Regions from separate parts of the Rubrobacter aplysinae genome, predicted to be linked through region 2. Evidence: riboswitches for the same ligand, from Rfam matches in the RefSeq annotation. Region 2 holds a riboswitch; each other region holds the start of a gene.
The links. Region 2 has a riboswitch for cobalamin ahead of ABD53_RS08630 (CbtB-domain containing protein). Riboswitches for the same ligand answer to the same signal wherever they lie in the genome.
Positions count from the first base shown of each region.

Region 1: linked by a shared signal. The riboswitch ahead of ABD53_RS10190 (ABC transporter substrate-binding protein) and the one ahead of ABD53_RS08630 (CbtB-domain containing protein) in region 2 are both predicted to bind cobalamin.
Region 3: linked by a shared signal. The riboswitch ahead of ABD53_RS07085 (CbtB-domain containing protein) and the one ahead of ABD53_RS08630 (CbtB-domain containing protein) in region 2 are both predicted to bind cobalamin.

Region 1 covers NZ_LEKH01000009.1:25,429-32,780, reverse strand. The annotation lists gene ABD53_RS10200 (heavy metal translocating P-type ATPase) at 249-2,375, opposite strand; gene ABD53_RS10195 (ArsR/SmtB family transcription factor) at 2,567-2,959, opposite strand; cobalamin riboswitch at 3,746-3,871, shown strand; gene ABD53_RS10190 (ABC transporter substrate-binding protein) at 4,174-5,178, shown strand; gene ABD53_RS10185 (histidine phosphatase family protein) at 5,184-5,882, shown strand; gene cobS (adenosylcobinamide-GDP ribazoletransferase) at 5,872-6,663, shown strand; gene ABD53_RS10175 (FecCD family ABC transporter permease) at 6,671-7,352, shown strand, end outside.
Region 2 covers NZ_LEKH01000007.1:6,313-13,664, reverse strand. The annotation lists gene ABD53_RS08650 (HoxN/HupN/NixA family nickel/cobalt transporter) at 1-590, shown strand, start outside; gene ABD53_RS17965 (transposase) at 765-1,067, opposite strand; gene ABD53_RS08640 (metal-dependent transcriptional regulator) at 1,101-1,643, opposite strand; gene ABD53_RS08635 (Nramp family divalent metal transporter) at 1,742-3,070, shown strand; cobalamin riboswitch at 3,191-3,348, shown strand; gene ABD53_RS08630 (CbtB-domain containing protein) at 3,401-3,616, shown strand; gene ABD53_RS08625 (CbtA family protein) at 3,631-4,359, shown strand; gene ABD53_RS08620 (DUF6789 family protein) at 4,466-4,957, opposite strand; gene ABD53_RS08615 (MerR family transcriptional regulator) at 4,992-5,432, opposite strand; gene ABD53_RS08610 (VanW family protein) at 6,092-7,352, shown strand, end outside.
Region 3 covers NZ_LEKH01000005.1:123,367-130,718, forward strand. The annotation lists gene cobN (cobaltochelatase subunit CobN) at 1-1,677, opposite strand, end outside; gene ABD53_RS07070 (hypothetical protein) at 1,664-2,056, opposite strand; gene ABD53_RS07075 (cobyric acid synthase) at 2,046-3,635, opposite strand; gene ABD53_RS07080 (CbtA family protein) at 3,632-4,414, opposite strand; gene ABD53_RS07085 (CbtB-domain containing protein) at 4,426-4,647, opposite strand; cobalamin riboswitch at 4,685-4,869, opposite strand; gene meaB (methylmalonyl Co-A mutase-associated GTPase MeaB) at 4,933-5,886, opposite strand; gene ABD53_RS07095 (transcriptional regulator) at 6,080-6,742, shown strand; gene ABD53_RS07100 (hypothetical protein) at 6,745-7,026, shown strand; gene ABD53_RS07105 (Glu/Leu/Phe/Val family dehydrogenase) at 7,128-7,352, shown strand, end outside.

The DNA.
Region 1 (7,352 bases), on a different contig from region 2:
TGGATCACCACTTGTTGTAGTAAATATTACTTTAATCATGATGGTTACTCGGTAAATTTTGGCATCTGGCCATCGAGTGGGGCGGGAGGGGGCCCAATATCCACTATGTAGTCGCCGAACCTCTCTACGCGTGAGGTGAGGTAGGGCGAGAGCATAGGGGCGAGACGTCTACCAAAAGGGATGGCGAGCCGTTGAGGGTACACCTATAACCTCGGCAACTACGTAGTTTTCGGTGAGCTAAGTACCGATCATGGGTTCCTCTTATTCGTATCCGTGCGGGTGGTCTCCGACGAGGTAGTGCCCTCTGTGAGATCGGCGCCGAACAGCCTCAAGCCGTTTAGCGTAACCGCTAGAGAGGTACCCATATCGGCCAGCACCGCCAGCCACAGCGTCACCAGCCCGAACGGGGCGAGCAACACGAATACGCCCTTTATGAGTATCGAGATGAGTATGTTTTGCTTGATTATCCTTTCAGCAGACCGCGAGAGCCGGACCGCTGCGGCGAGCTTGCGCAGGTCGTCCTGCATTAGCGCAATATCCGCGGTCTCAAGCGCGACATCGGTGCCCGCCGTGCCCATGGCGAAGCCCACGGATGAGGTGGCGAGCGCCGGGGCGTCGTTTATGCCGTCGCCTACCATACCCGTGGCGCCGTTCCTGGTCACGAGCTCTCGTACCGCCGCAACCTTCTGGTCCGGCAAGAGAGAGGCCCGGTAGTCTAGACCGAGCTCACTAGCGACCCTCTTGGCCGGGGCCTCGGAATCCCCAGTGAGCATTACCAGTTCCTCAAGGCCGGCGGAACGCAGAGTCTGTAGCGCCTCCAGGGTGTCGGAACGGATGGCGTCGGAGAGCCCGAATACCGCGAGCGGGCCATCCTCATCACCGAGTATCACCGGCGTCTCGCCGGCGTTTTCTACCCTCGTGAGAGCTTCGCTGGCCTCTTTGAGCGATATGCCCTCTTCGGCGAAGAGCCGGGGGCTGCCGATCAGGTAGCGCCGGCCTCCTATCTCGCCCTCGGCTCCGCGCCCGGAGGTAGTGGTGAAGCCCGACACTTCGGGAAGTCCCCCGTCTCCGGCGGCGGAGAGGATGGCGTGGGCCAGCGGGTGCTCCGAACGGCGCTCCAGAGCCCCGGCGATACGGAGGGCCTCGTCTCGTCCCATGCCCGCCGTGGCCTGGACGTTCGAGACCACGGGCCGGCCCTCGGTGAGGGTGCCGGTCTTGTCGAAGACAAGAGCTTTTAGCCTACCGGCGGCTTCGAGCACCGCGCCGCCCTTTATCAAGATGCCCCTCTTGGAGGCCGCGCCGATGCCGGAGACGACCGTTACGGGGGTGGAGATCACCAGCGAGCAAGGACAGGCGATGATCAGGAGCGCGAGCCCCCGGTAGAACCAGGTACCGAACTCTCCCCCGAGCGCGGTCGGTATGACCGTGACGGCGGCCGCCGCAGCCACCACCAGCGGCGTGTAGATGCGAGAGAAACGGTCCACGAACTGCTCGGCCGGCGCCCGGGTGCTCTGAGCCTCCTCGACCATCCGGGCTATCCGCTGCAGGGTGGAATCCCTGGCCTCCCTAGTGGTGCGCACCACGATCCCGCCTGAACCGTTCAGGCTGCCGGAAAATACCTCGTCTCCGGCGGCTTTCTCCACGGGGACGCTCTCGCCGGTTACCGGGGCCTCGTCCACCGTGGTCCGGCCCTCCAGGACCTCTCCGTCCACGGCCAGCCTCTCGCCGGGCCTCACGACCACCAACTCTCTCGCGCCCACCTCGTCTGCGGGTACCAGCCTCTCCGCTCCCTCACGGCGAACCAGCACCTCGTCGGGGGTCAGGCGCATTAGCCCGCGCACTGCACCCCGGGTACGGTCTATGGAGAAGGTCTGCAAAGCGTTACCGGCGGCGAACAGGACTACTACCAGCGCCGCCTCGCCCCAGGCCCCGATACCGGCTGCCCCGATAGCCGCCGCGCTCATCAAGACGTTCATGTCCAGATGCCGGGCGCGCACGGCGGATACGGCCGCCCGGAAGATGGGCAGCCCGCCGACCATGATCGCCGCGGTGTAGGGGAGGATCCGGGCGATCTCTGGAGCTCCGGCTAGCTGCAGAACGGCCCCGAGCGCGAACAGGAGCGCGGAGGCCACGGTAAATAGAAACCTCCGCGTACGCCAGAACGATATCTGCTCTGACTCCGCACTCCTTCCCACGTCGTAGCCGGCGCCTCTAACGGCCTGCTCTAGCCGCTCCACACTTACGGAGTCGTCGTGGTATGCGTCGAGTCTCCCGGCTGCGAAGTTCACGGTGGCCCGGCTCACGCCGGAAAGAGAGCCGACCCGCCGCTCGACGGTCACGGCGCAACTGGCGCAGTCCATCCCCTCTACCCGCACCACTGTGCGGTTGGCACTCTCCGATCCTCCTGCTCCGCCACCTACTCCTCCATCGCCGTAGGGCGCACAGCAGTCGTCGGTGCAAGAGGAAACAGGCTCCTGCGCGGGGCCTCTCCCCGCCTCCTGAGCAGGGGCACCTCCTGTCTCCGGTGACTCGTCGGGCTGAAAGACGGTAAGACTCTTCTTGTCCTTCACACGCTCACCTCTTCCTCGGACGCCCGGCCTTCCGGCTCCTCGCCGATAACGGCGCCGAGCAGGGCCTGGCCACGCCCGGTCAGCCGGTACATGACGAGCTTGCCATCCCTACGAGAACGAACCAGCCCCAGAGAACGCAGGGTCCTCATGTGATGGGAGACTAGATTCTGGGCGCGGCCCGAGATCCAGGCCAGATCACAGACGCAAAGCTCCCCGCCAACGCCACCGGCCTCTCCTAACGCCCCGGCCAACGTCAGCCGTGTGGGGTCCGAAAGAGCCCGCGCCGCCTCCGCAGATTCTTGCGCCCGCTCCTCTCCGAGCAGCTTCTCCCGGATGGCCTCGGCCCGGGGAGCGTCTATGCACAGCAGGTCGCACCGGTCGTCGCTCATAGCTTCACCTCAACACTCGTTGCTTTATTGTAGGGTAAAGTCTAGCACTTGCGTGGTCACGCCAGCGGTTAGGCGCGGCAACGCCCAAAAAACCAACCGTCGGAATTGATGGCGGCAAGTCAGGCAGAGAGCTGCTGACCGACGTACCCCTACATACTGCCCTTTCTGGCTACATAGCCTGCTAGTCGCCACATCACCCATCCGTTGGCGAACAACTCGATGATAACCACCGACACCACGAGGACAAAAGCTAAGTGAAACCGTGGAACCAGTAACGGCAGTGCATGAAAGCTCGCTCGTTTAAACGTGCCGACACCCGTGATGATGCCTGTCCGCGTAGCGCCTTTCCTGCCGGTCGGATCTCCCTCGTCAGATAGCGCCCCGGAGACGGACATGCTGGCTGTACACGCCGCCTCTGGCGGGCTCACTGGGGTGGTCACTGCGGAAGATGATGAGGGAGTTCGCGTGCTCCGGGGCACTCGCTGATAGTCTCGGTATTCGCCGGATCCGCTCCTGATACTCCTAGAGATGAGTACCAGACCGAGGCTAACCCGGTCCAACCTTCTATGCTGCTGGGGAAAGGGTGTACTTTGGCAGGAGCCCGCTGACGCGCCTCTAGGAGACCCCGACGTCGAGGGTTGTGTGCTGGAACAAAGCTAACCCGGTTTGAAGTGTAATTCGGACTTGGCTATCATTACGCGGCTAATAGACGAGCAATGGTAGCGTGCGGTGGACGCGCGCTACATAGAGATACACAGAAGTACACAGACAGCGGGCGGCGGAGTCCAGGAAGCCGGTGAGAGTCCGGCACGGTCCCGCCACTGTATCCGGGGAGCTAGCCTCGACGGTAGCCACTGCCCCAAGCGGGCGGGAAGGCGCGGGGAAAGCGGGGATCCGGGAGTCAGGAGACTGTTCCAACGCCCCAAGCTGCCCAACCGGAGCGAGGACTCCGAAGGAGGTACACGTGCAGAGACCGATTTCCGCGCGCCGAGCAGCACTCGGCATCCGCAGGCTAGCTCTAACGCCTCTCGAATGTTCTGCGGGCCGCCTCCGGAGCGGGGCGCTCAGAGCGGCGAAAGAGGCGCAAGGTAAGTACGGCAGAGTCCGAGGGATAGCGCCAACGTTACCGCAACTTCTGCGGAAATTTTTGCAAGCTCGAAAGGATTTTCTTGCGTAGAGTTGGTGAGAGGCCTAACGCGAAGCCGGGCGCAACGTTGCCGGCGATATTCGTCGTGGCGGCAATGGTACTGGTGGCAGCCGCTTGCGGCCAGGGCTCTGGTGGCGATTCTAATGACGATTCTGGTAGCGGCTCCTCGGGCGCCACTAGCGGTGGTTCCGGCGGGGCGGGCGGCGGCACCACGGCCAGCGCCTCCTTTCCGGTTACCATAGAAGACTCGCTGGATCGGCAGGTCCGGATCGGCCAGGAGCCGGAGGAGATCGCCTCCATGGTGCCGAGCGTTACCGAGACGCTGTTCGAGGTCGGGGCCGGGGATCGGGTGGTCGGCGTCTCCGAGGCCGGCGACTATCCGGAAGAGGTCGAGAGCATAGAGGAAGTCGGTAACTACAACGAGGTGAACGCGGAGAAGATCGCCTCCCTGCAGACGGACCTCCTGTTCCTCTCCTACGACTCGACCACGGAAGATCAGGCCGAGAGCCTGCAAGACAGGACGGGGGCGAAGGTGGTGGTTATCAACCCGACGAGCGTGGACGAGGCCATACAGAGCATCGGTACGGTCGGGGAAGTCGTCGGCAACGAAGATCAGGCAGAGGCCGTAGAGGAGCGGCTCCGGAGCGAGCTGGACGATCTCCGGTCGGAGGTGGAAGGCTTGCCGGAGCCCGAGATGTTCTACGAGGTCGGCTACGACCCGCTGTTCACCGCCGGTCCGGGCAGCTTCGTAAACGACGCCATCAACCTCGCCGGGGGAGAGAACATCGCCGCCGACGCCGGGCAAGCATACCCGCAGTACTCGGTCGAGAAGATACTGGAGGATGACCCGCGATACTATCTGGCCGGCGAGAGCTCCGGCGCCACCGTGAAAGGTATAAAGAGCCGCCAACAGTACTCTTCGCTCACGGCCGTTGAGCAGGACAAGGTCTTCGTGATAAACGACGACCTCGTTACCCGGCCCGGGCCCAGGATCGTGGACGGCGTGCGCGAGATCGCGGAGGTTATCCATCCGGAGGCCTTCGATGGGGAGTCCACGACCGGCGGGGGATGATACGAGTGGGAGAGGGCTCCGCTCACACGCACGTAAAGCTGGTACGCCACACCCAGACGGACTGGAACCGGGAGGGCCGCTACCAGAGCCGCTCAGACCGGCCCCTGACACGGTTCGGCCGGGCACGGGCGGAGGCGGCCGCCGCCCGGCTACAGCGCGGCGTGTACACGGCGGTGGTCTCGTCCGGGCTCTCCCGCACCGACGGCCTCGCCGACCTAGTGGAAGGCGAGAGGCGGGAGCGGGACGAGCGGTGGCGGGAGGTGGATCACGGCGTCTGGGAGGGCCTGACCCACGACGAGGTCTCCGCCCGGTACGGCGAGCAGGCTCGGCGGCGCTTCGGAGATTTCTGGAACAGCCAAGCCCACGGCGGAGAGAGCGGGGCAGACCTGTGGGAGCGCGTCGGGGCCGCCTGGGAGGACCTGCTCCGGGAACATGCCGGAGGCCGGGCGCTGGTGGTCACGCACGGAGCCCCGATCCGGCTCCTCCTGTGCCACCTGCTCGGCGTCCCTTTCAGCGAGCACTGGCGGTTCCGCACGGACCTCGGCGGCGTTACCGCCCTCGACATCTATCCTTCGGCGGCCATCCTGAGAACCATGAACGAGGTGCCGCCCCTATACGAGGCACACGAGGCAGACACACGGCGAGCTTCTCCGGTTAGGAGCCCTTCCACTGGTGAGACAGGTGAGGAGACAGATGCCGGATAGTCCGAAGTCCGGCAGTAGAAACCGCTGGGGACCGCTACAGCCCCTCGGGGAGGCGGTCCGCTTTCTGACGGCGTTTCCGGTTCCCGGACTGCCGCCGATGAAGGAGGCTTCCGTGGCCCGAGCGATGGCGGCGTTTCCGCTGGTCGGGCTGCTTATCGGGGCCTGTGGGGCGGGAGCAGGGCTGGCGGCCGGGTTTGTATTCGGGGAGCCCGTGCGGGCGGTGGCGGTGGTCGTGGCCTGGATGGTCGTGACCTGGGGCTTGCACCTAGATGGGCTCGCCGACAGCGCGGACGCCTTGTTCTCCTGGCGTTCGCGGGAGCAGAAGCACGAGATCATGAAGGACAGCCGCATCGGCACGATGGGGTCTCTGGCCCTGATATCGGCCGTACTCCTGAAGATAGCGGCGATCTACAGCCTCGGCGGGGCCTGGTGGGCCGGGGCGCTGCTCGCGCCGGTAATGGGCCGCTGGTCAGACATCTACGGCATCTTCTTTTTCCCGGCGGCCCGCGAGGGCGGCATGGGACGCAACTTCCACGAGCAGGTCCGCAGCCGGTACTTCGTCGTCGCGACGGTGAGCGCGCTCCTGATCGGGGCCGTCCTGCTCCCGCTCTGGGGCGCGCTCGTCCTGGTCGTGGTCTTCGCGACGACGCACCTGCTGGCGCGCTGGATGTCCGGTGTCCTCGGCGGGCTCTCCGGCGACACCTACGGCGCGCTCTCCGAGGCCGGGGAGGTCGTGGCCCTCCTCTCCCTGGCCGCCCTGGCGAACCACGCGATACTGTGAGCCCGGAGTGAGCGGCGGTAAAAAAGGTACCAAGAGCGGTGGTAAGAACGGCGTCTACCCGGCCTGGGTGCTCGGCTCCGTGTGCGCCGTGGCCGCGGCCGGGGTGCTCGCCCTTGGCATCGGGCCGGCCTGGCTCTCGCCGGCGCAGGTCGTGGGGGCCTTGCTCGGCGGCGGGGAGGAGTCCTCAAGGGCGATAGTGCTCGACATCCGGCTGCCCCGGATAGTCCTGGCCGCGCTGGTGGGCTGCGGTCTCGGCGTTAGCGGGGCGGCGATGCAGGGGCTTTTCCGCAACCCGATGGCCGACCCCTACATCGTCGGCATCTCGCCGGGGGCCGCTTTGGGGGCGGTGCTCGCGACGGCCCTCGGGCTCTCGGCGAGCTTTGCCGGGCTCTCGGCCGTGCCGCTCGCGGCGTTCGTCGGGGGAATCGGGGCCGCGTTCACGGTCGTGGCTCTGGCCCGGCAGGGCGGGAGGTTTCCGGTCGCGAACCTGCTCCTCGTCGGGCTCGCGGTCGGGGCGTTCGCGGGAGCGGTGTACTCTTTTCTCATCCTCACGCTGGACAGCGAGGAGATCTCAGGCGTCCTGTTCTGGCTTCTGGGGTCCTTCTCCGCGGCGGACTGGGATAGGGTCGTATCCGCCGCGCCGTACCTGGTGATCGCCGCGGCCGGGCTGCTCGTCCTGGCCCGGGACC
Region 2 (7,352 bases):
CGGCCTCTCTGGGCCTGACCTGGGGTCTCGGCCACGGCACCACCCTACTGGTCGTAGGACTCCCGTTCGTGCTCCTGGGACGTTACCTGCCCGAGGCGGCGGTCCAAGCCGCCGAGGTCGCCGTAGGGGTACTGATCGTGTTTTTGGCGGCGCGCCTGTTGCTCAGGTGGCGACGTGGTATGTTCCACGCCCACGTCCACCGCCACCCGGACGGCGAGCCTCACCGGCACCTGCACGGCCACGCCAGCGGCCCGGAGCACCAGCAGCACTCCCACGTCACGCCGTTTCGGACTCCGTTCTCAGCCTACGCCGTGGGGCTACTGCACGGAGTAGGCGGCTCGGCCGGGCTCACTTTGCTCTTAGTCTCCACGATTAGGGGTCCTGTGGTAGCGACCGGCGCCCTGCTCATCTTCGCGCTGGGAACCGCCCTGTCCATGGCCCTGCTGAGCACGTTTTTCGGGGTGGCCCTCGCGCGCGGCCCTATAGCGAGACATTTCGACCGCGCGGTACCGGTCTTCGGGGTTCTCGCGGCCTGTTTCGGGATCTGGTACGGGCTCGGTGCCCTGGAAGTCGTGGCGTATCCTATGTAGGTTTCTCCCGAAAACCGACCCTACTAGACAAACTCTGCATTGATGGGTTGACTCTATCGGTATCGGGTTTTGATGGGCTAGAGTCTAGTCACTGGACAAGGATGTGAAGAATTTCTGAACATTCTTTCTCTTCCCCTTGAACCTCACGCCGCGCGAGGTCGTAATCCCGATTTGCTAGTGTGATGTCTTCATGTCAGGGAGACTCCGTAGCCACCAGCCGTACCCGGTGAGGCTCGCCAGCTTCGTCGGGTCCTCCCAGTACGGTGCGAGCGCCCTGCTCAAGGCTTCCATGATCTCCTCAATGGTCTCGAAAATCTTGTTGGAGAGCTTGGCCCGAAGCTCCTGGAAGTAGCGCTTCACCGGGTTCAACTCGGGACTGTAGGGTGGAAGCGGCAATGCCTCGACACCCTCTGGCCAGCTAAGTGTCTCCAAGATAGAACTGAAAGATGCCACAGCCGACGGCCAGGCGAAAATCATGCCTGGAACTGCGGAGCCGATTGCACACTGGCTTCAACCTATTATTGGTGAGGTCTGTACCCGATAGGCGCGGACCCGCTCGCCGACCTTCGTCTGGTCCAGGAGCCAGGATTCTTCCGGCGCCAGGGTACCGTCCGCCCGCGGGATAGGGTCCCCATACGGATCGCGCTCGGGACTACCCAGAAACTCGGCCAGGCGCTGCGCGAAAACGTCCGACACTGCGTGTTCGAGGCGCTCGGCCTCCTCGTGTACCCCCTTCCACGGATAACCCAGGTGCTCCAGCAAGAAGGTCTCGATCAGCCGGTGCCGACGCAACAGCCTCAGGGCTTCCTCTAAGCCACGCTCGGTGAGAAAAGCCCCCCGGTAGCGCTCGTACTCGACCAAGCCCATCTCCCGCAGCCGACCGAACATGTTGGTCACCGAGGCGGGCGCCACCGAGAGCCGGACGGCAACGTCGTTGGTGGAGGCCCCGCCCGTCCCGGCCACCTCCCAGATGGCCTTTAGATAGTCTCCCACCGAAGAAGACAGCTGTCGAGTCGTCGCCAGATCGCTCATCATGAACCTTAGTGTAGTCAACCCTAAATCAAGCATCAAGTATAACATCAGCTTGATTTTAGCTTTGTCAGTTAATAAATTTAGCGTTGGTTAATAAAATAGATTAGGAGAAGACTTCTATGGCTTACACGAACGCTTCCGAGGAGACTACTCCTGGGGAGTTCCTGCCAGGGGAAAGCGCCACGATACGGGCGGCGGAGGCGGCTTTAAAGGGGCAGAAGCGTGGTGTGAAGCGGTTCTTGCCGTTCCTGGGGCCGGCGTTCATCGCAGCGGTGGCCTACATAGACCCGGGCAACTTCGCCACCAACATCGCGGCCGGGTCTACCTTCGGGTTTCTCTTGCTCTGGGTGGTTCTCACCTCTAACCTGATGGCGATACTCATCCAGTCGATGTCGGCAAAGCTGGGCATCGCTACGGGCAAGAACTCGCCGGAGCTATGTAGGGAGCGCTTTCCCAAGCCGGTGACGTTCGGGCTGTGGGTCCAGGCCGAGGTTATCGCCATAGCCACCGACCTGGCGGAGTTCATCGGAGGAGCTTTGGGACTGAATCTGTTATTCGGTATCCCCCTGTTTCCGGCGGCGCTGATCACGGCGGTCTTCTCTTTCGGGCTTCTGGAGTTGCAGCGCAGGGGCTTTAGGCCGCTGGAGGCGGGGATCGCCGCGCTGGTGGGGGTGGTAGTCTTCTCCTTCGGGTATCAGGTGTTTATGGCCAAGCCGGAGCCCGGACCTCTCTTCGGCGGGCTTTTTACCCCGCAGCTCGCCGGCACCGACAGCGTATTGTTGGCTGTCGGCATCCTTGGGGCCACGGTCATGCCCCACGTTATATACTTGCACTCGGCGCTTACCCAGCGCCGGGTGGTGGGCCGCACCGAGGAAGAGAGAAAGAGGATCTTCCGCTTCGAGTTCGTGGACATCCTGATCGCCATGGGCCTCGCCGGAGTGATAAATGCCTCGATGATGATCATGGCCGCGGCCCTATTCTTCCAGAACGGCCCCGTCGTCGAGGGTCTGGACGTCGCGTTCGCCCGGCTTGGCGAGCTGGTCGGTCCCACAGCGGCCATCCTCTTCGGCGTCGGGCTATTGGCGAGCGGATTCTCGAGCTCTGCGGTGGGTACCATGTCGGGACAAGTGGTCATGCAGGGCTTCATAAACCGCAGGATACCGCTGGTCCTAAGACGCCTGATCACGATGACCCCGGCACTGGTCATCATCGGCCTTGGGGTCAACGCCACCACCGCACTGATCTTGAGCCAGGTGGTGCTCTCGTTCGGCATACCCTTCGCCCTCATCCCACTCTTGATCTTCTGCCGCAACCGGCAGATAATGGGCGGCCTAGTCAACCACCGCCTGACCACCATAGTGGCAACGGTGGTCATCGGCCTGATCATCGCGCTGAACGTATTTCTGCTCTACCAGACCTTCTTCCCCGGCACGGCATCAGGAGGATAAGGACGGATAAAGAGGGCAGAAGCTCGTGGGGCGAGTCTTGCGTAAGCCGGCCGCTGTCTTGACGCCCGTCGGGCTTGGCCGTATGCTAGCGATCACAAAAAAATGAGGGCGGCGGAGAGCCAGGAAGCCGGTGAAAGTCCGGCACGGTCCCGCCACTGTAACCGGGTAGCGAGCCCCGAAGTAAGGCCACGGTTTCCGACGGAGCTCTGATAGAGAGCTCCGGTAAGTCGAGGAACGGGAAGGCCGGGGGGAGTGTCGATCCGGGAGTCAGGAGACTGAATCGCTGCCCGAAATCCGACCGGGGCGAGGACCCCGATAAGGAGGTTTCCGATGCACAGAGGCTCTCTAGAGCGGGTTCTCTCTCCGGGAGGGATGCCCTGGTGGAGCTGGGTTACGGGGGCGCTGTTGGTGTTGATGCTCTTCGTCCTGCTATCCGCCAGTGGAGAGTTGCTCGTACCCCTGCTCGGGTCGGCAGCTGAGGCCAGCAACTACCTCCACGAGTTCTTCCACGATGGACGCCACCTGCTGGCCGTTCCCTGCCACTAGGAGCGCTGAGAATAATGACTACGTCGTATCTGCGCCGGGGACTAGCTGCTGGCTTGTTGGCGGGACTCCTTGCGGGAGTCTTCGCGTTCTTCGTAGGAGAATCATCCCTTGAGGGGGCCATCCAACTCGAGGAAGCCTCCTCGGGCGGTGCCCCCGAAGAGGAGGTCTTTAGCCGCTCGACCCAGAAGGTTGGACTCTTTTTCGCCACCGGCCTAACCGGACTGGCCGTAGGAGGTCTGTTCGGGCTGGCGTATGCGTATTTCCGGCCCCGGATGGCCTCCGTAAGCGATTGGAGGAGCAGCCTTTCTCTTTCGGCAGCTGTGTTCGCCGGGGCAATCCTTTTGCCCTTTCTCAAGTATCCGGCCAATCCGCCGACCGTCGGAGGCCCGGAGACTATCGGGGCCCGCACCGCCGCATACTTCACCATGGTCATACTGTCCCTGCTCGCTGTTCTGGTGGCCTGGTACGTAGCGAGGAGACTCCGGGAACGAGAGGTTAGCCCTCCCGTACGCCATACGGCGGTGGGAGTGGGGTTTGCGGTTATCGTTGCGGGATTGTTCATGGGGCTTCCGGCTGCCGTGGACCCGGGGGGTTTCCCGGCCGGACTGCTGTGGGATTTCCGACTTTCGGCTCTGGGCACCCAACTGGTTCTATGGGCGGCATTGGGGTGCATCTTCGGCGCACTATGCGAATGGACGGACCGGGAAGGAGATTCCTCGCCGAGAGTAAGCGACCTTTCATGAAATTAGAGTGTCAAGTGCTATAGCGCTATTTTTGCGCAAAACTCGAAAGCAAGGGTCGTCGTCTGCTGGGTTAGGATCGCTGTTACCATTTTGTTGTAAGCGACTCTTACTCCCCGCTCTTACCCCGATCCAGCAGCAAACCCAGGGTGGTGCCATAGACCAGGTGCAGTACGAGCGTCGCCACCGCGATCTGGGGAGCGATCGAGGTTCCGAAAAGCCCCCAGCCCACGAACGGCAAAAAGACGACCCCCATGAGCACCCACAGAAGAATCCCCCAGCCCAGTCCTTTTAGGAGCGTTATCGGCCTTGTGAGGGCCGCAAGTACCGCGCCCGCTACGCCACCGAAGGCCAGATGACTGAGAGCCGCCACAAGCACTATGAGGGGCTGGGGCAGATTTCCCCCAAGTACCTGGCCCACGATGGCCGCAGGTACGGGCATCGGCATCGGGGATAGCCCAGTCGCTGTGGCCACGATCATAAGCACCGACATCGCAAGCGTGGCAACCACTCCCCAGCCGAAACCCCGTGCCAGGCGGCCCTGGGCCATCGAGGATGATTGCCGCTGTTCCTGCTGTCGCGTGCTCGTGCGAGACGTCATGTGTTCCTCCTTATGTCCGGGTCGATGAGCATCTTCAGTCTTCGGAGTCGGTGCCGGTCACGGCGTCTACGCAGCCGCAGAAGCTCGCCTCCTCTCCGCAGAGCTCCGCCGGCCCGGTCTCGGATAGCTGCCTCTCGTAGTAGAGGAGGTTCTCCTTGAAGGCGGATAACTCCTCCATCTTTCGCTCGGTCTCTCGCAACTTCTCCCGTAGAGTCTCTTCGAGGTCCGGGACGATCTCGCCCCGGTTGCACCCTTCGGCTAGAGCGACCAGCTTCCTCGTCTCCTCTAGCGTGAGACCCAGGAGCTTCGCCCGGCTAATGAACCTCAGCTGCGCCAACTCCTCCCGGCCATAGAGACGGTAGCCCGCCTCCGTATGGGAAGCCGGCTCCAAGAGCCCCCTATCCTCGTAGTAGTGGACGGTCCTCACGGGTAACCCCGAAAGCCGGGACACCTCTCCGATCTGCATCAGCTTCATCTCTGTACTCTCCATCTTCATGCCTAGCCAATATAAACCCTTCACCATAGTGTAGAGTCAAGGAGGTCTCCCGACTTTTATTGGAAGAGACTATTCGTATGAGTGCAGAAGTGGCTTCCGCCGAGGTCAGTGCTGCAAGCTGTATGGCACCCATGAGTCACAGATATTTGATGCGAAGCCTGCTACGAGATGCCCTTAGACGAAGCCTGCTACGAGATGCCCTTAGAAAGTAGGGAGTTCCAACAATATCCGGATACCGGACACGCCCCGCCAGAAAAGCGTGTCCCGAAGCCTCGCACAACGTCCGCCCCGAATCGGAGCCCCCGGCCTTTCGTCTGCCGGCGGGAGAGATGCCGAGACGGCTACCCTGATTATTTTCATGGACGCAACCGCGCCTCACTGATAACCTATGCGCCTGCATTCATATGTGCGGGTGAATAAGCGCCGGAGTCCCACACCCCGTCCGTGATCCTGGTTGACGGTGGTTCTGTCACGGTTCGGTCTGGGGTTGCGATGGTCTCCGGATACGGGCCGCCGTTGGCGGCGGAGCAGGACACGACCAGAGGCGGAGGATGAATCGAGACTCAACAGTTATCAGACGGGGCAGAGCGGGGTCTGGCCGGCGTTGGCGCCGGCGGCGCTCGCGTACGCGGCTCCTCTTGGCCGGTGCCTCGTTGCTCGGCGTGGTAGTGGTCCTTTTCGCGGCTCTCGGGGCGAGTCCGCAGGCTTCCGAGGGCGGCATCCCGCGCGGCGTCGAGGCCGGCGGGCTAGACCTAGGCGGTAAGTCCACCGAGGAGGCGGAGAAGCTTCTTCGGGAGCGCGCCTACGCGCTGAACGAGATCCGGGTGAGCGGCGACGGTAAAGAAGTGACCGTTCCGGCCGAGAGCGTCGGGGTGCGTCCCGATGTGGAGGCAACGGTGCGGAATGCCCGAAAGGTCGGCCGCGAGGGAAATGTCATCGAGCGGGCCAGGGAGCGTGCGGGCGGACTCGTAGGGACCGTCGAGGTGCCCCTTGAAGTCGCCTACGATGGGGAGAAGGTCCGCGACGTCTCGGAGAGCCTGGCGCGGCGGCTTGGCGAAGACCCCACCCAGGCCGGGGTCTCGGTGTCCCTGGCGGGTGTCGAGGTTTCGCAGTCTGCGGAGGGCTACGAGGTCGACGTGGATCAGACCGCGGCCAACATCCGCGGCTCAATAGAGAGCCTGGAGGGCGAGGCGGAGCTCGCCGGCGGGGCGACACGGCCCGAGATCAGCACCGCCGAGGCCGAGAACACGGCCGAGAAGGTCAGGACCGCCATCAGCGAGCCGGCCACACTGGCCGCGGACGGCGAGCGGTGGGAGCTGAGCCCGCGACAGATCGCCGGGCTCATCAACGTCACTCCCGAGAGTAGCAGACTAGAGGTTTACCTCTCCCCGCAGGCCCTGCGCTCGGAGCTTTCGGGGATGTACTCCAGTATCAACGTCGAGGCCAGGGAGGCCGACTATCGCTTTGCGGGCGACAGCGTAGAGGTGGTGCCCGGCCGGACCGGACAGAGCATACAGACCCTGGAGCTCCTCGGCGAGCTCCGGAGCGGTTTGCTCCAGGGTAAACGCGAGTACGAGGTCCCCGTGGCGGAGGACGTACCCGAGCTGACCACCCAGGAGGCCCGCCAGCAGAGGCCGACGCAGCTGATCGGCAAGTACCGCACCACCTTCGAGGGCACCGGCGACGACGCCCCGGCCCGGGTAGACAACCTGAGGACCGCCTCGGAGGCGCTCACCGGGCAGACTCTGGCCCCCGGCGAGGTTTTATCCGCAAATGACGTCCTCGCCCCGCTGGACTATAAAAAGACCAAGGTGTTCGTCGACGGCAAGGTGGAGAAGGCCGCCGGCGGCGGGCTGTGCCAGGTCTCCTCTACCCTATACATGGCCGCCAACTACGCCG
Region 3 (7,352 bases), on a different contig from region 2:
TGGCAGCCACTCCAGCGTGCCGTGCTTGCCGAGGTGGACCACGGCATCCGCGCCGAACGACCCGATCACCCACCGGTACGCCGCCAGGTAGTGGTGGGTCGGGGCCAGCTCGGGGTCGTGGTAGATGGCTATCGGGTTCTCCCCGAACCCGCGCGGCGGCTGGATGCCGACGAAGACATTACCGAACCGCAGCCCGGCCACGATTACGTCGCCGTCGTCCAGGTACATGTCTCCCGGCGGCGGTCCCCACTGCCGCACCACCGACTCCCGCAAGCCCTCGGGCAGCGTGGCGAACCACCCCGCGTACTCTTCGGCGGAGAGCCGTCCGGTCGCGCCGGAGAGCTGCTCCTCGGTGAGGAACTCCAGATCGTGGCCGCCGGCGGCGATGAGGGAGTGTATTAGCTCGTCGCCGTCGTCGGGGGCGTCGCCAACCTCGTAGCCCGCTTCACGCAGGGCGTCGAGGAGCCGGATCGCGCTCACCGGCGTGTCCAGCCCGACCGCGTTTCCGACGCGGGAATGCTTGGTCGGATAGTTCGAGAGCATCACGGCGATTCGCTTACCAGCATTCGGACTGCTAAGTCGGGCGAAGCGGGTTGCCAACCCCGTGACGCGGCGGGCGCGCTCGGGGTCGGCGCGGTATACCGTGACCGGGGCCGAGACCGGCGACTCGTCCCGCTCGCGCTCCTTGAACGAGAAGGGGACCGAGATCACACGCCCGTCGAACTCCGGTATCGCCACCTGCCACGCCGTGTCCAGCGGCGAGAGCCCGGCGTCGGACTGTAGCCACGCCTCACGGCTGGAGGTGGTGCAGATCCCCTGAACCACCGGCACGCCAAGCTCCTCGAAGGCGGGCACCTCCCATTCCAGCCAGCCATCGGGGCCGTCGCCGGAGTACGCGTCGGCGGCATTAGAGCCCCCGCTGGCGAGCACGGTGGTCACGAGGCACCCGATCCTGCCTTGGAAGAGACCCAGCGCGGGCACCTCTCCGCCGGGGTCGGCGCGCAGGGAGTAGCTGTACACCGGGAGCGCGTTGGCCCCGGCGGCCTCGATCTCCGCGACCAGCGTATCTATAAAGGCGGTGTTGCCGCTCATCCAGTGCGTGCGGTAGAAAGCCACCCCGACGGTGGGCCGCCCGGGGTCGTGCAGCGCCAACAGACCCTCTACGGATGAGCCGTGCGGCAGGCGCGGGTGGTACACCCCGGTCTCCGGCAGCGGCTCCGCGGCCTCGAAGCCGTAGCCCTCCAGCAGCACGGTGTCCGCCACGAACCGGAACAGGTTTGCGGTGTTCTTCACGCCGCCGTGACGCAGGTACTCGAAGGCCTCGGCGACCGCGCCAGACGGCACGCTGGAGGCGGCGGTCATCTCGGCATCGGGCTCCGCCTCGCCGCCGAACGCGAGCAGCGGTATCCCTCGCTCGTTACAACGGCGCTGTAGCTCCACGAACCCCTCCGGCCAGGCCTTGCGCCCGCCGAGCAGCCGCACCAGCACCACGCCAGCCCGGGGGAGCTCTGTATCCAGCAGCTCCAGAGGCTCGTCGTAGGCGGCGGGACTGGCGCACCGGACCTCGGGGAAGCTCTCGGGCAGCGACTCGACGGCCTTCGCGGCGGCCAGTATCTCGGTGTCCGCGGTCGTTATAAAGAGCAGCATCTCTAGAACCCCACCCTCATCGCTCACCATCCCGGTTGCGTCTCCTGCCCTCGGCATACGCCATCACAATCTCCCGGGACCACCACGTGATCTCCAGCCCAACCACCCCGCCGACGAAGATGGAGACCGTCCAGCGTCCGGTCAACGCGTAGAGCGCGCCAAAGATCGCCACGGCGGCTACGGAGAACAGGACTCCGGCGGCGGCTACCCCTCTCCAACCCGCCGCAGCCTCCGGGTCGCGCAGCCTCTCGTCGCGCTCTTCGAGACGCTGCATCGCGGCGGCTACCCTATCGTCGCCGGGATGCTTCCGCAGCCAGAGTCGCGCCTCCTCAAGAGCCTCGTCCGTCTCTGAAAGCGTACCCGCTGATTGCATGCGGGCCATCAAGGCGTCCCGCTCCTCATCCGGCACCGGCTTCGACCTCTGAGGGGTCACCTGACTCCGAGAGCCGACTGCTTATTACGGGCAGGCCCGGCGTGGGGCCGCCCTCGATCAACCGCACGAGCGCCTCCCGGTCAACGTGCTCCGAGACGAGGTCCGCCAGCACGTCGAACCTGCGCTCGCGGGCGGCGGCGAACGGCTCTTCTCCGGGCTTCCAGTCGAGGCCGCGTTCGGCGGCGACCCGGCGGAGCAGGGCCCGGCGAAACCCGTCGCATTCGAGCACGCCGTGCCAGGAGGTGCCCAGGGTATTTCCGAGGCGACAGCCCTCCTCAACTTCCTTACCCTTCTCGCCGTCATCGGTTACGAACAGCGGCTCGCCGCCCCCTACCCGGACCCTGCCATGCCGGATCTCGTACGCACTCACCGGGTCCGGGGCGTCTTTGCCGTCTCTACCAAAACCAACGGCCCATCCTCCGGGCCGGGAGAGGAGCTTCTCCTCCTCGAATACCGTCTCTACCGGCAGCAGTCCCAGCCCCTCCGTCTCTGGCTCGCCGCTCTCCACGCCGTCGCGAATACGGCGCCCGAGCATCTGGTATCCGCCACAGACCCCGAGCGTCGGCATGCCCCGCGCCGCGCGCTCGGTGAACGCGCGCGCCATGCCACTCCGGCGCAGGAGCGCGAGGTCCTCTACAGTGGCCTTCGTGCCGGGCAGGATCGCGAGATCGGCCCAGAGAAGCTCTTCCCCGGAGCCGGTAAACCTCACCGACACGCCCGGCTCGTGGGCGAGGGCGTCGTAGTCGGTGAAGTTGGAGATCCGGCCCAGCCGCGCCACGGCCACGCTCAGGTAGTCTCTCCCCGCCGGGGGTTTCACGACCGACGGGGAGTCCAGTGCGAGCGAGTCCTCCCCGTCCACCTGCGGCAGGGCCGGCGCGTGGGGCAGGGTGCCGAGCACCGGACGTCCGGTGAGGGCGGTTATCTTGTCCAGGCCGGGGGCCAGCACCGAGGGATCACCCCGGAAGCGGTTCACGAGAAAGCCGCTGAGGAGCGACTGATCCCGCCCGGAGAGCAGCGCGAGCGTACCGTACAGGCTGGCGAACACGCCGCCGCGGTCTATGTCGCCGACCAGCAACACCGGAAGGCGGGCCTCGCGGGCCAGGCCCATGTTGGTAATGTCGGCGCTGCGGAGGTTGATCTCGGCCGGGCTACCGGCCCCTTCGCAGACGACCACGTCGAACCGGCTGCGGAGGTCCTCCAGCGAGTCGAGCACCACGGGCATCAGCTCGCGTTTCATGTCCTGGTAGCTCCTGGCGGTCGCCATCGTGCGTGGCCTTCCCCGCACGACCACCTGAGACCCGCCCCCACCGGAAGGCTTGAGCAAGACCGGGTTCATCGCGGCCTCGGGCTCGGCGCGGGCGGCGGCGGCCTGGGCGGCCTGGGAACGCCCGATCTCGGCCCCCTCCCGAGTCACGAAGGAGTTGAGCGCCATGTTCTGCCCCTTGAACGGCGCGACCCCGACCCCCTCCCGGGCGAGCATGCGGCAGATCCCGGTGACCACCGCGCTCTTGCCGGCGTCCGAGTGTGTGCCGCAGACGAGGATGGCCCCGCTCATCGCGCCTCGGCGTTGCGGACCGTCGCGCCCCCACGCCCTCCAGCCCCATCACGCTCGGCCCGCCGGCAGAGCAGCCCGAATGCGCAGCCCAGGGCGGCCCAAAGCACCGCCTGGGTGCCGAGAGAGGCGAGCCGGAACTGCCACAGCACCGCGGCCTCCACGTCACCCGCGCCGCCCGCGGCGGGCAGCAGCGCGTACAGCGCCACGAAAGAGACGACCAGAAAGCCCGCCACCGACAGATGTCTCGCCGGATCCGAGGCCCCGGCCATGCGGCGCGAGATACGCCAGGCAAAGAGCACCGCCAGCAGCGAGAGCGCGACCATGACCAGATAGGCCGGGGTCTGATCCACGGTGGACGCCCCGCCAGGAGGACTCGGCGGGTACTTCAGGAACGGCATCGCGACCGCCCCGGCGAACGCGGCCCCGGCGAGCGCCAGGCTCCGCCGCCAGCTCCCGAGCCCGGAGCGCCCCCGCAAAAACGCCGAGACCACGCCGAATACTCCCCCCAGGGCCGCGCCGTAGAGCGCCGTACCCACGATCAGGCCGGTCTTCTGCACCCCACGCCCGAACACGTCTTCCCCGCCTCCCTCGTGCGATCCGCCATGAGCGCCATGAGCATCGGGGGGGGCGCCAGCGGTATCGCCGTGGTGCCCGGAGGCCGCCGAGGCCGCCATCGCGCGTTCGAGTGTGGGCTCCCCGAAAGCCAGGCCAAACAGACCGGCTAGAACGCCCGCTATCAGGCCCGCGGCCAGGCCGCGCGCCAGGAGCTTGCCTATCATTTTCTACCGGCCTAGTGGCAGGGTACGGCGAGCAGGTGCCGGCCGTCGTGGAAGAACGCGTGCAGGTAGTTGTTCGCCGTCGCGGCCTCCCCGATAAACGGCGTCAGAAGGGCCCCGTTATCGAACAATACGGCGAAAGCGACGAGCAGGATCAAGACCAGCACCGCCCAACTCCAGGCCGGCAGGTCCTTTACGGATACCGGCTTGCGGGCCGTGTTCTCCAGATTACCCAAAGCGACACTCCTTTCGGGATCCTCGTCCCGGATAGTGCTCGGACGGCGGCGGAGAAGTATCCTGGCTCCCGGTTCCTCGCCTCGCCCCGGCCTTCCCACACCTCGTGTGCAGTGGCCTCTTTCGGGGCTGGCTACCCGGTCACAGTGGCGGGACCGCGCCGGACTCTCACCGGCTTCCTCGTATCCACCGCGCCTGTCTTTTGTATCTGGCGCAGAAGTGTAGCCACAAGCGGGCTATCCTGTCAACACCGCAGAGGGTCCCTGCCGACGGCCACTACAGACCCCCTACACCTCGCGGTACAGCGTCTCGGCGGCCGAGATCGGGTCTAGCTCCCGCCGATACACCTTGTTGACGAGGTCCTCGTCCTGGCGGTCTAGCCTCTGGCGCATCCGGTCTTCGAGCTTGGCGCGGGTCCAGGAGAGCATGAACTCCTGTATCGAGCCCATTCTGCGGCGCTCCAGGCCGCCACTCTCCGTGAGATGTCCCCGGTGGTCGTCCACGGCCCGGCGCAGCTCCTCGACGCCCTCGCCGGCGTCGCCCCGGGTCATTACTATCTCGGGCAGGGGAGACTCGGGGTCCAGCTCGTGTCCGATCTCCAGCGCCTGCCGCGCCTCCCGGGCGGCGGCCTTTGCCTGCGGATGGTCGGACTTGTTTACGCAGATCACGTCCGCGACCTCCATCACCCCGGCCTTTAGCGCCTGCACCGCGTCTCCCGAGCCCGGCTGCAGTGCCAGCACCACAGTATCCGCCACCGAGGCGACCTCCACCTCTCCCTGCCCGACGCCGACCGTCTCGTACAGCACCACGTCTACCCCGTAAGCCTCCATCGCGAGCGCCCCGAGCTTCGAGGCTGCGGCCAGCCCCCCGAGGTGACCGCGGCTGCCCATCGAGCGGATAAACACCCCGGAGTCCAGAAAGTGGTCGGCGAGCCGGATGCGGTCGCCCAGGATCGCGCCCCGCGAAAACGGGCTCGACGGGTCCACCGAGATCACGCCAACCTCCATCCCTTCGGCGCGGTAGATCCGTATCAGCTCCGCGATGACGCTGCTCTTGCCGACCCCCGGCGGCCCGGTAAAGCCTACGCTGAACGCTCCCCCGGTGTACGGATACAGCCCCCGGACCAGCTCGGGCACGTCCTCCCCGCCGGTCTCCACGCGCGATATCGTCCGCGCCAATGCCCGCTTGTCCCCGTTTATCAGCCTCTCGACGAGACCCTGTACGCCCGCCTCTCTAAACAATAGACCCCCACGCAACCTACATCACGTACACGACGTAGAAACCAGCTCTCTGCCACCACTCTATACGTTTCCCTCCAAGTTACCCGCTTTCCGACCCGTCCGCCAGTGCCTCACAAACCTCCCGGCCACACGAAAAGCGCAAATTTTATATAAAGCTGTTGTTTTTTGTTCAGTTTTTGCTTAACATACGACTATGACCAATCAAACCAGCCAAAACATGGAAGATGAGGGCGTAGACGCGGGGGCTCCGGGCTACGAGATGGAGGAGTCTTTCGAGGCGACGGAGCCCGAGCATTTCCGGGCGGTTGCGGACCCCACGCGGCAGAAGATCCTGCAGCTCTTGAGGGAGCGGGCGGCGAGCACCAAGCAGCTCGCCGAGGCGTTCGGCATGAAGCCGGGGGCCATAGGCCACCACCTCAAGGTGCTCGAGGAGGTCGGGTTCGTCCGGGTGGTGAAGACCCGGCAGGTGCGGGCCATAACGGAGAAGTATTACGGCAACACGTACCGACGGCTGAGCTTTACCGCCCGGCACTTCTCCTGGTCCGAGGAGATACCCGAGATCAGCCCCCAGTTCCACCTCGAGCAGGCGATGGCCGAGTTCGAGGCCCCGGAGCTTGACAGGGTACAGGCCCGGAAAAAGGATACCGGGAATACCGTACCGATGTCCTCGCTGGTTCACGCGAGGATTCCGCCCGAGAGGGCCGAGGAGTTCGCCCGGAAGGTAACGGAGCTGTCGGAGGAGTTCGATCAGCCGCCGGTGCCGGGCGAGAAGGTGTACGCCTTTATCGCCGGCGTGTTTCCCACCAACCTCCCCGAGATACCGGACGACGAGCGTGACGACGAGTCAGGAGGGTGAGCATGGAGCCGGACCCGGATCAGCACCGGCACCTGATGAAGCACCGTATGGAGGAGCAGAGACGATACATCGAGCGCAGCAGAGCCGCCTCACGCAGTAGCTCCACCGGGAACCGTCTCTTGCGACACCTTCTACGAGGCCTTTCACGGCCCTTGTCGCGGGCGTTTCTCAAGCTGGCCTTCGCCCTGGACTCCCAGACGGCCTGGGAAGGTCTGAAAGAGAATCTATCCTCCCCGGATACGGCCTCCACGCCCGTCTCCATGACGGAACGCCGACCGGGATAGCCGGATCGAGGGTGTAGAATCATTTGTAGCGTTTCAGGGTACGCCTGTAGTGTACCAGGGTGTTTAGGGTGTAAAGCGTTGGGGAGACCACGGGAGGCAGGGTGGACATCTTCGATCTTCTCGCGGAGCACGATTACGAGGACCTCGTCTTCATCCACGACGGCCCGACGGGCCTGAAGGGCATGGTAGCCATACACGACACGACGCTCGGTCCGGCGCTCGGAGGATGCCGGATGTATCCCTACGCCGGCGAGCACGAGGCGGTGGTAGACGTGCTGAGGCTGGCTCGCGGGATGACCTACAAGGCGGCGGCCGCCGGGCTGGAT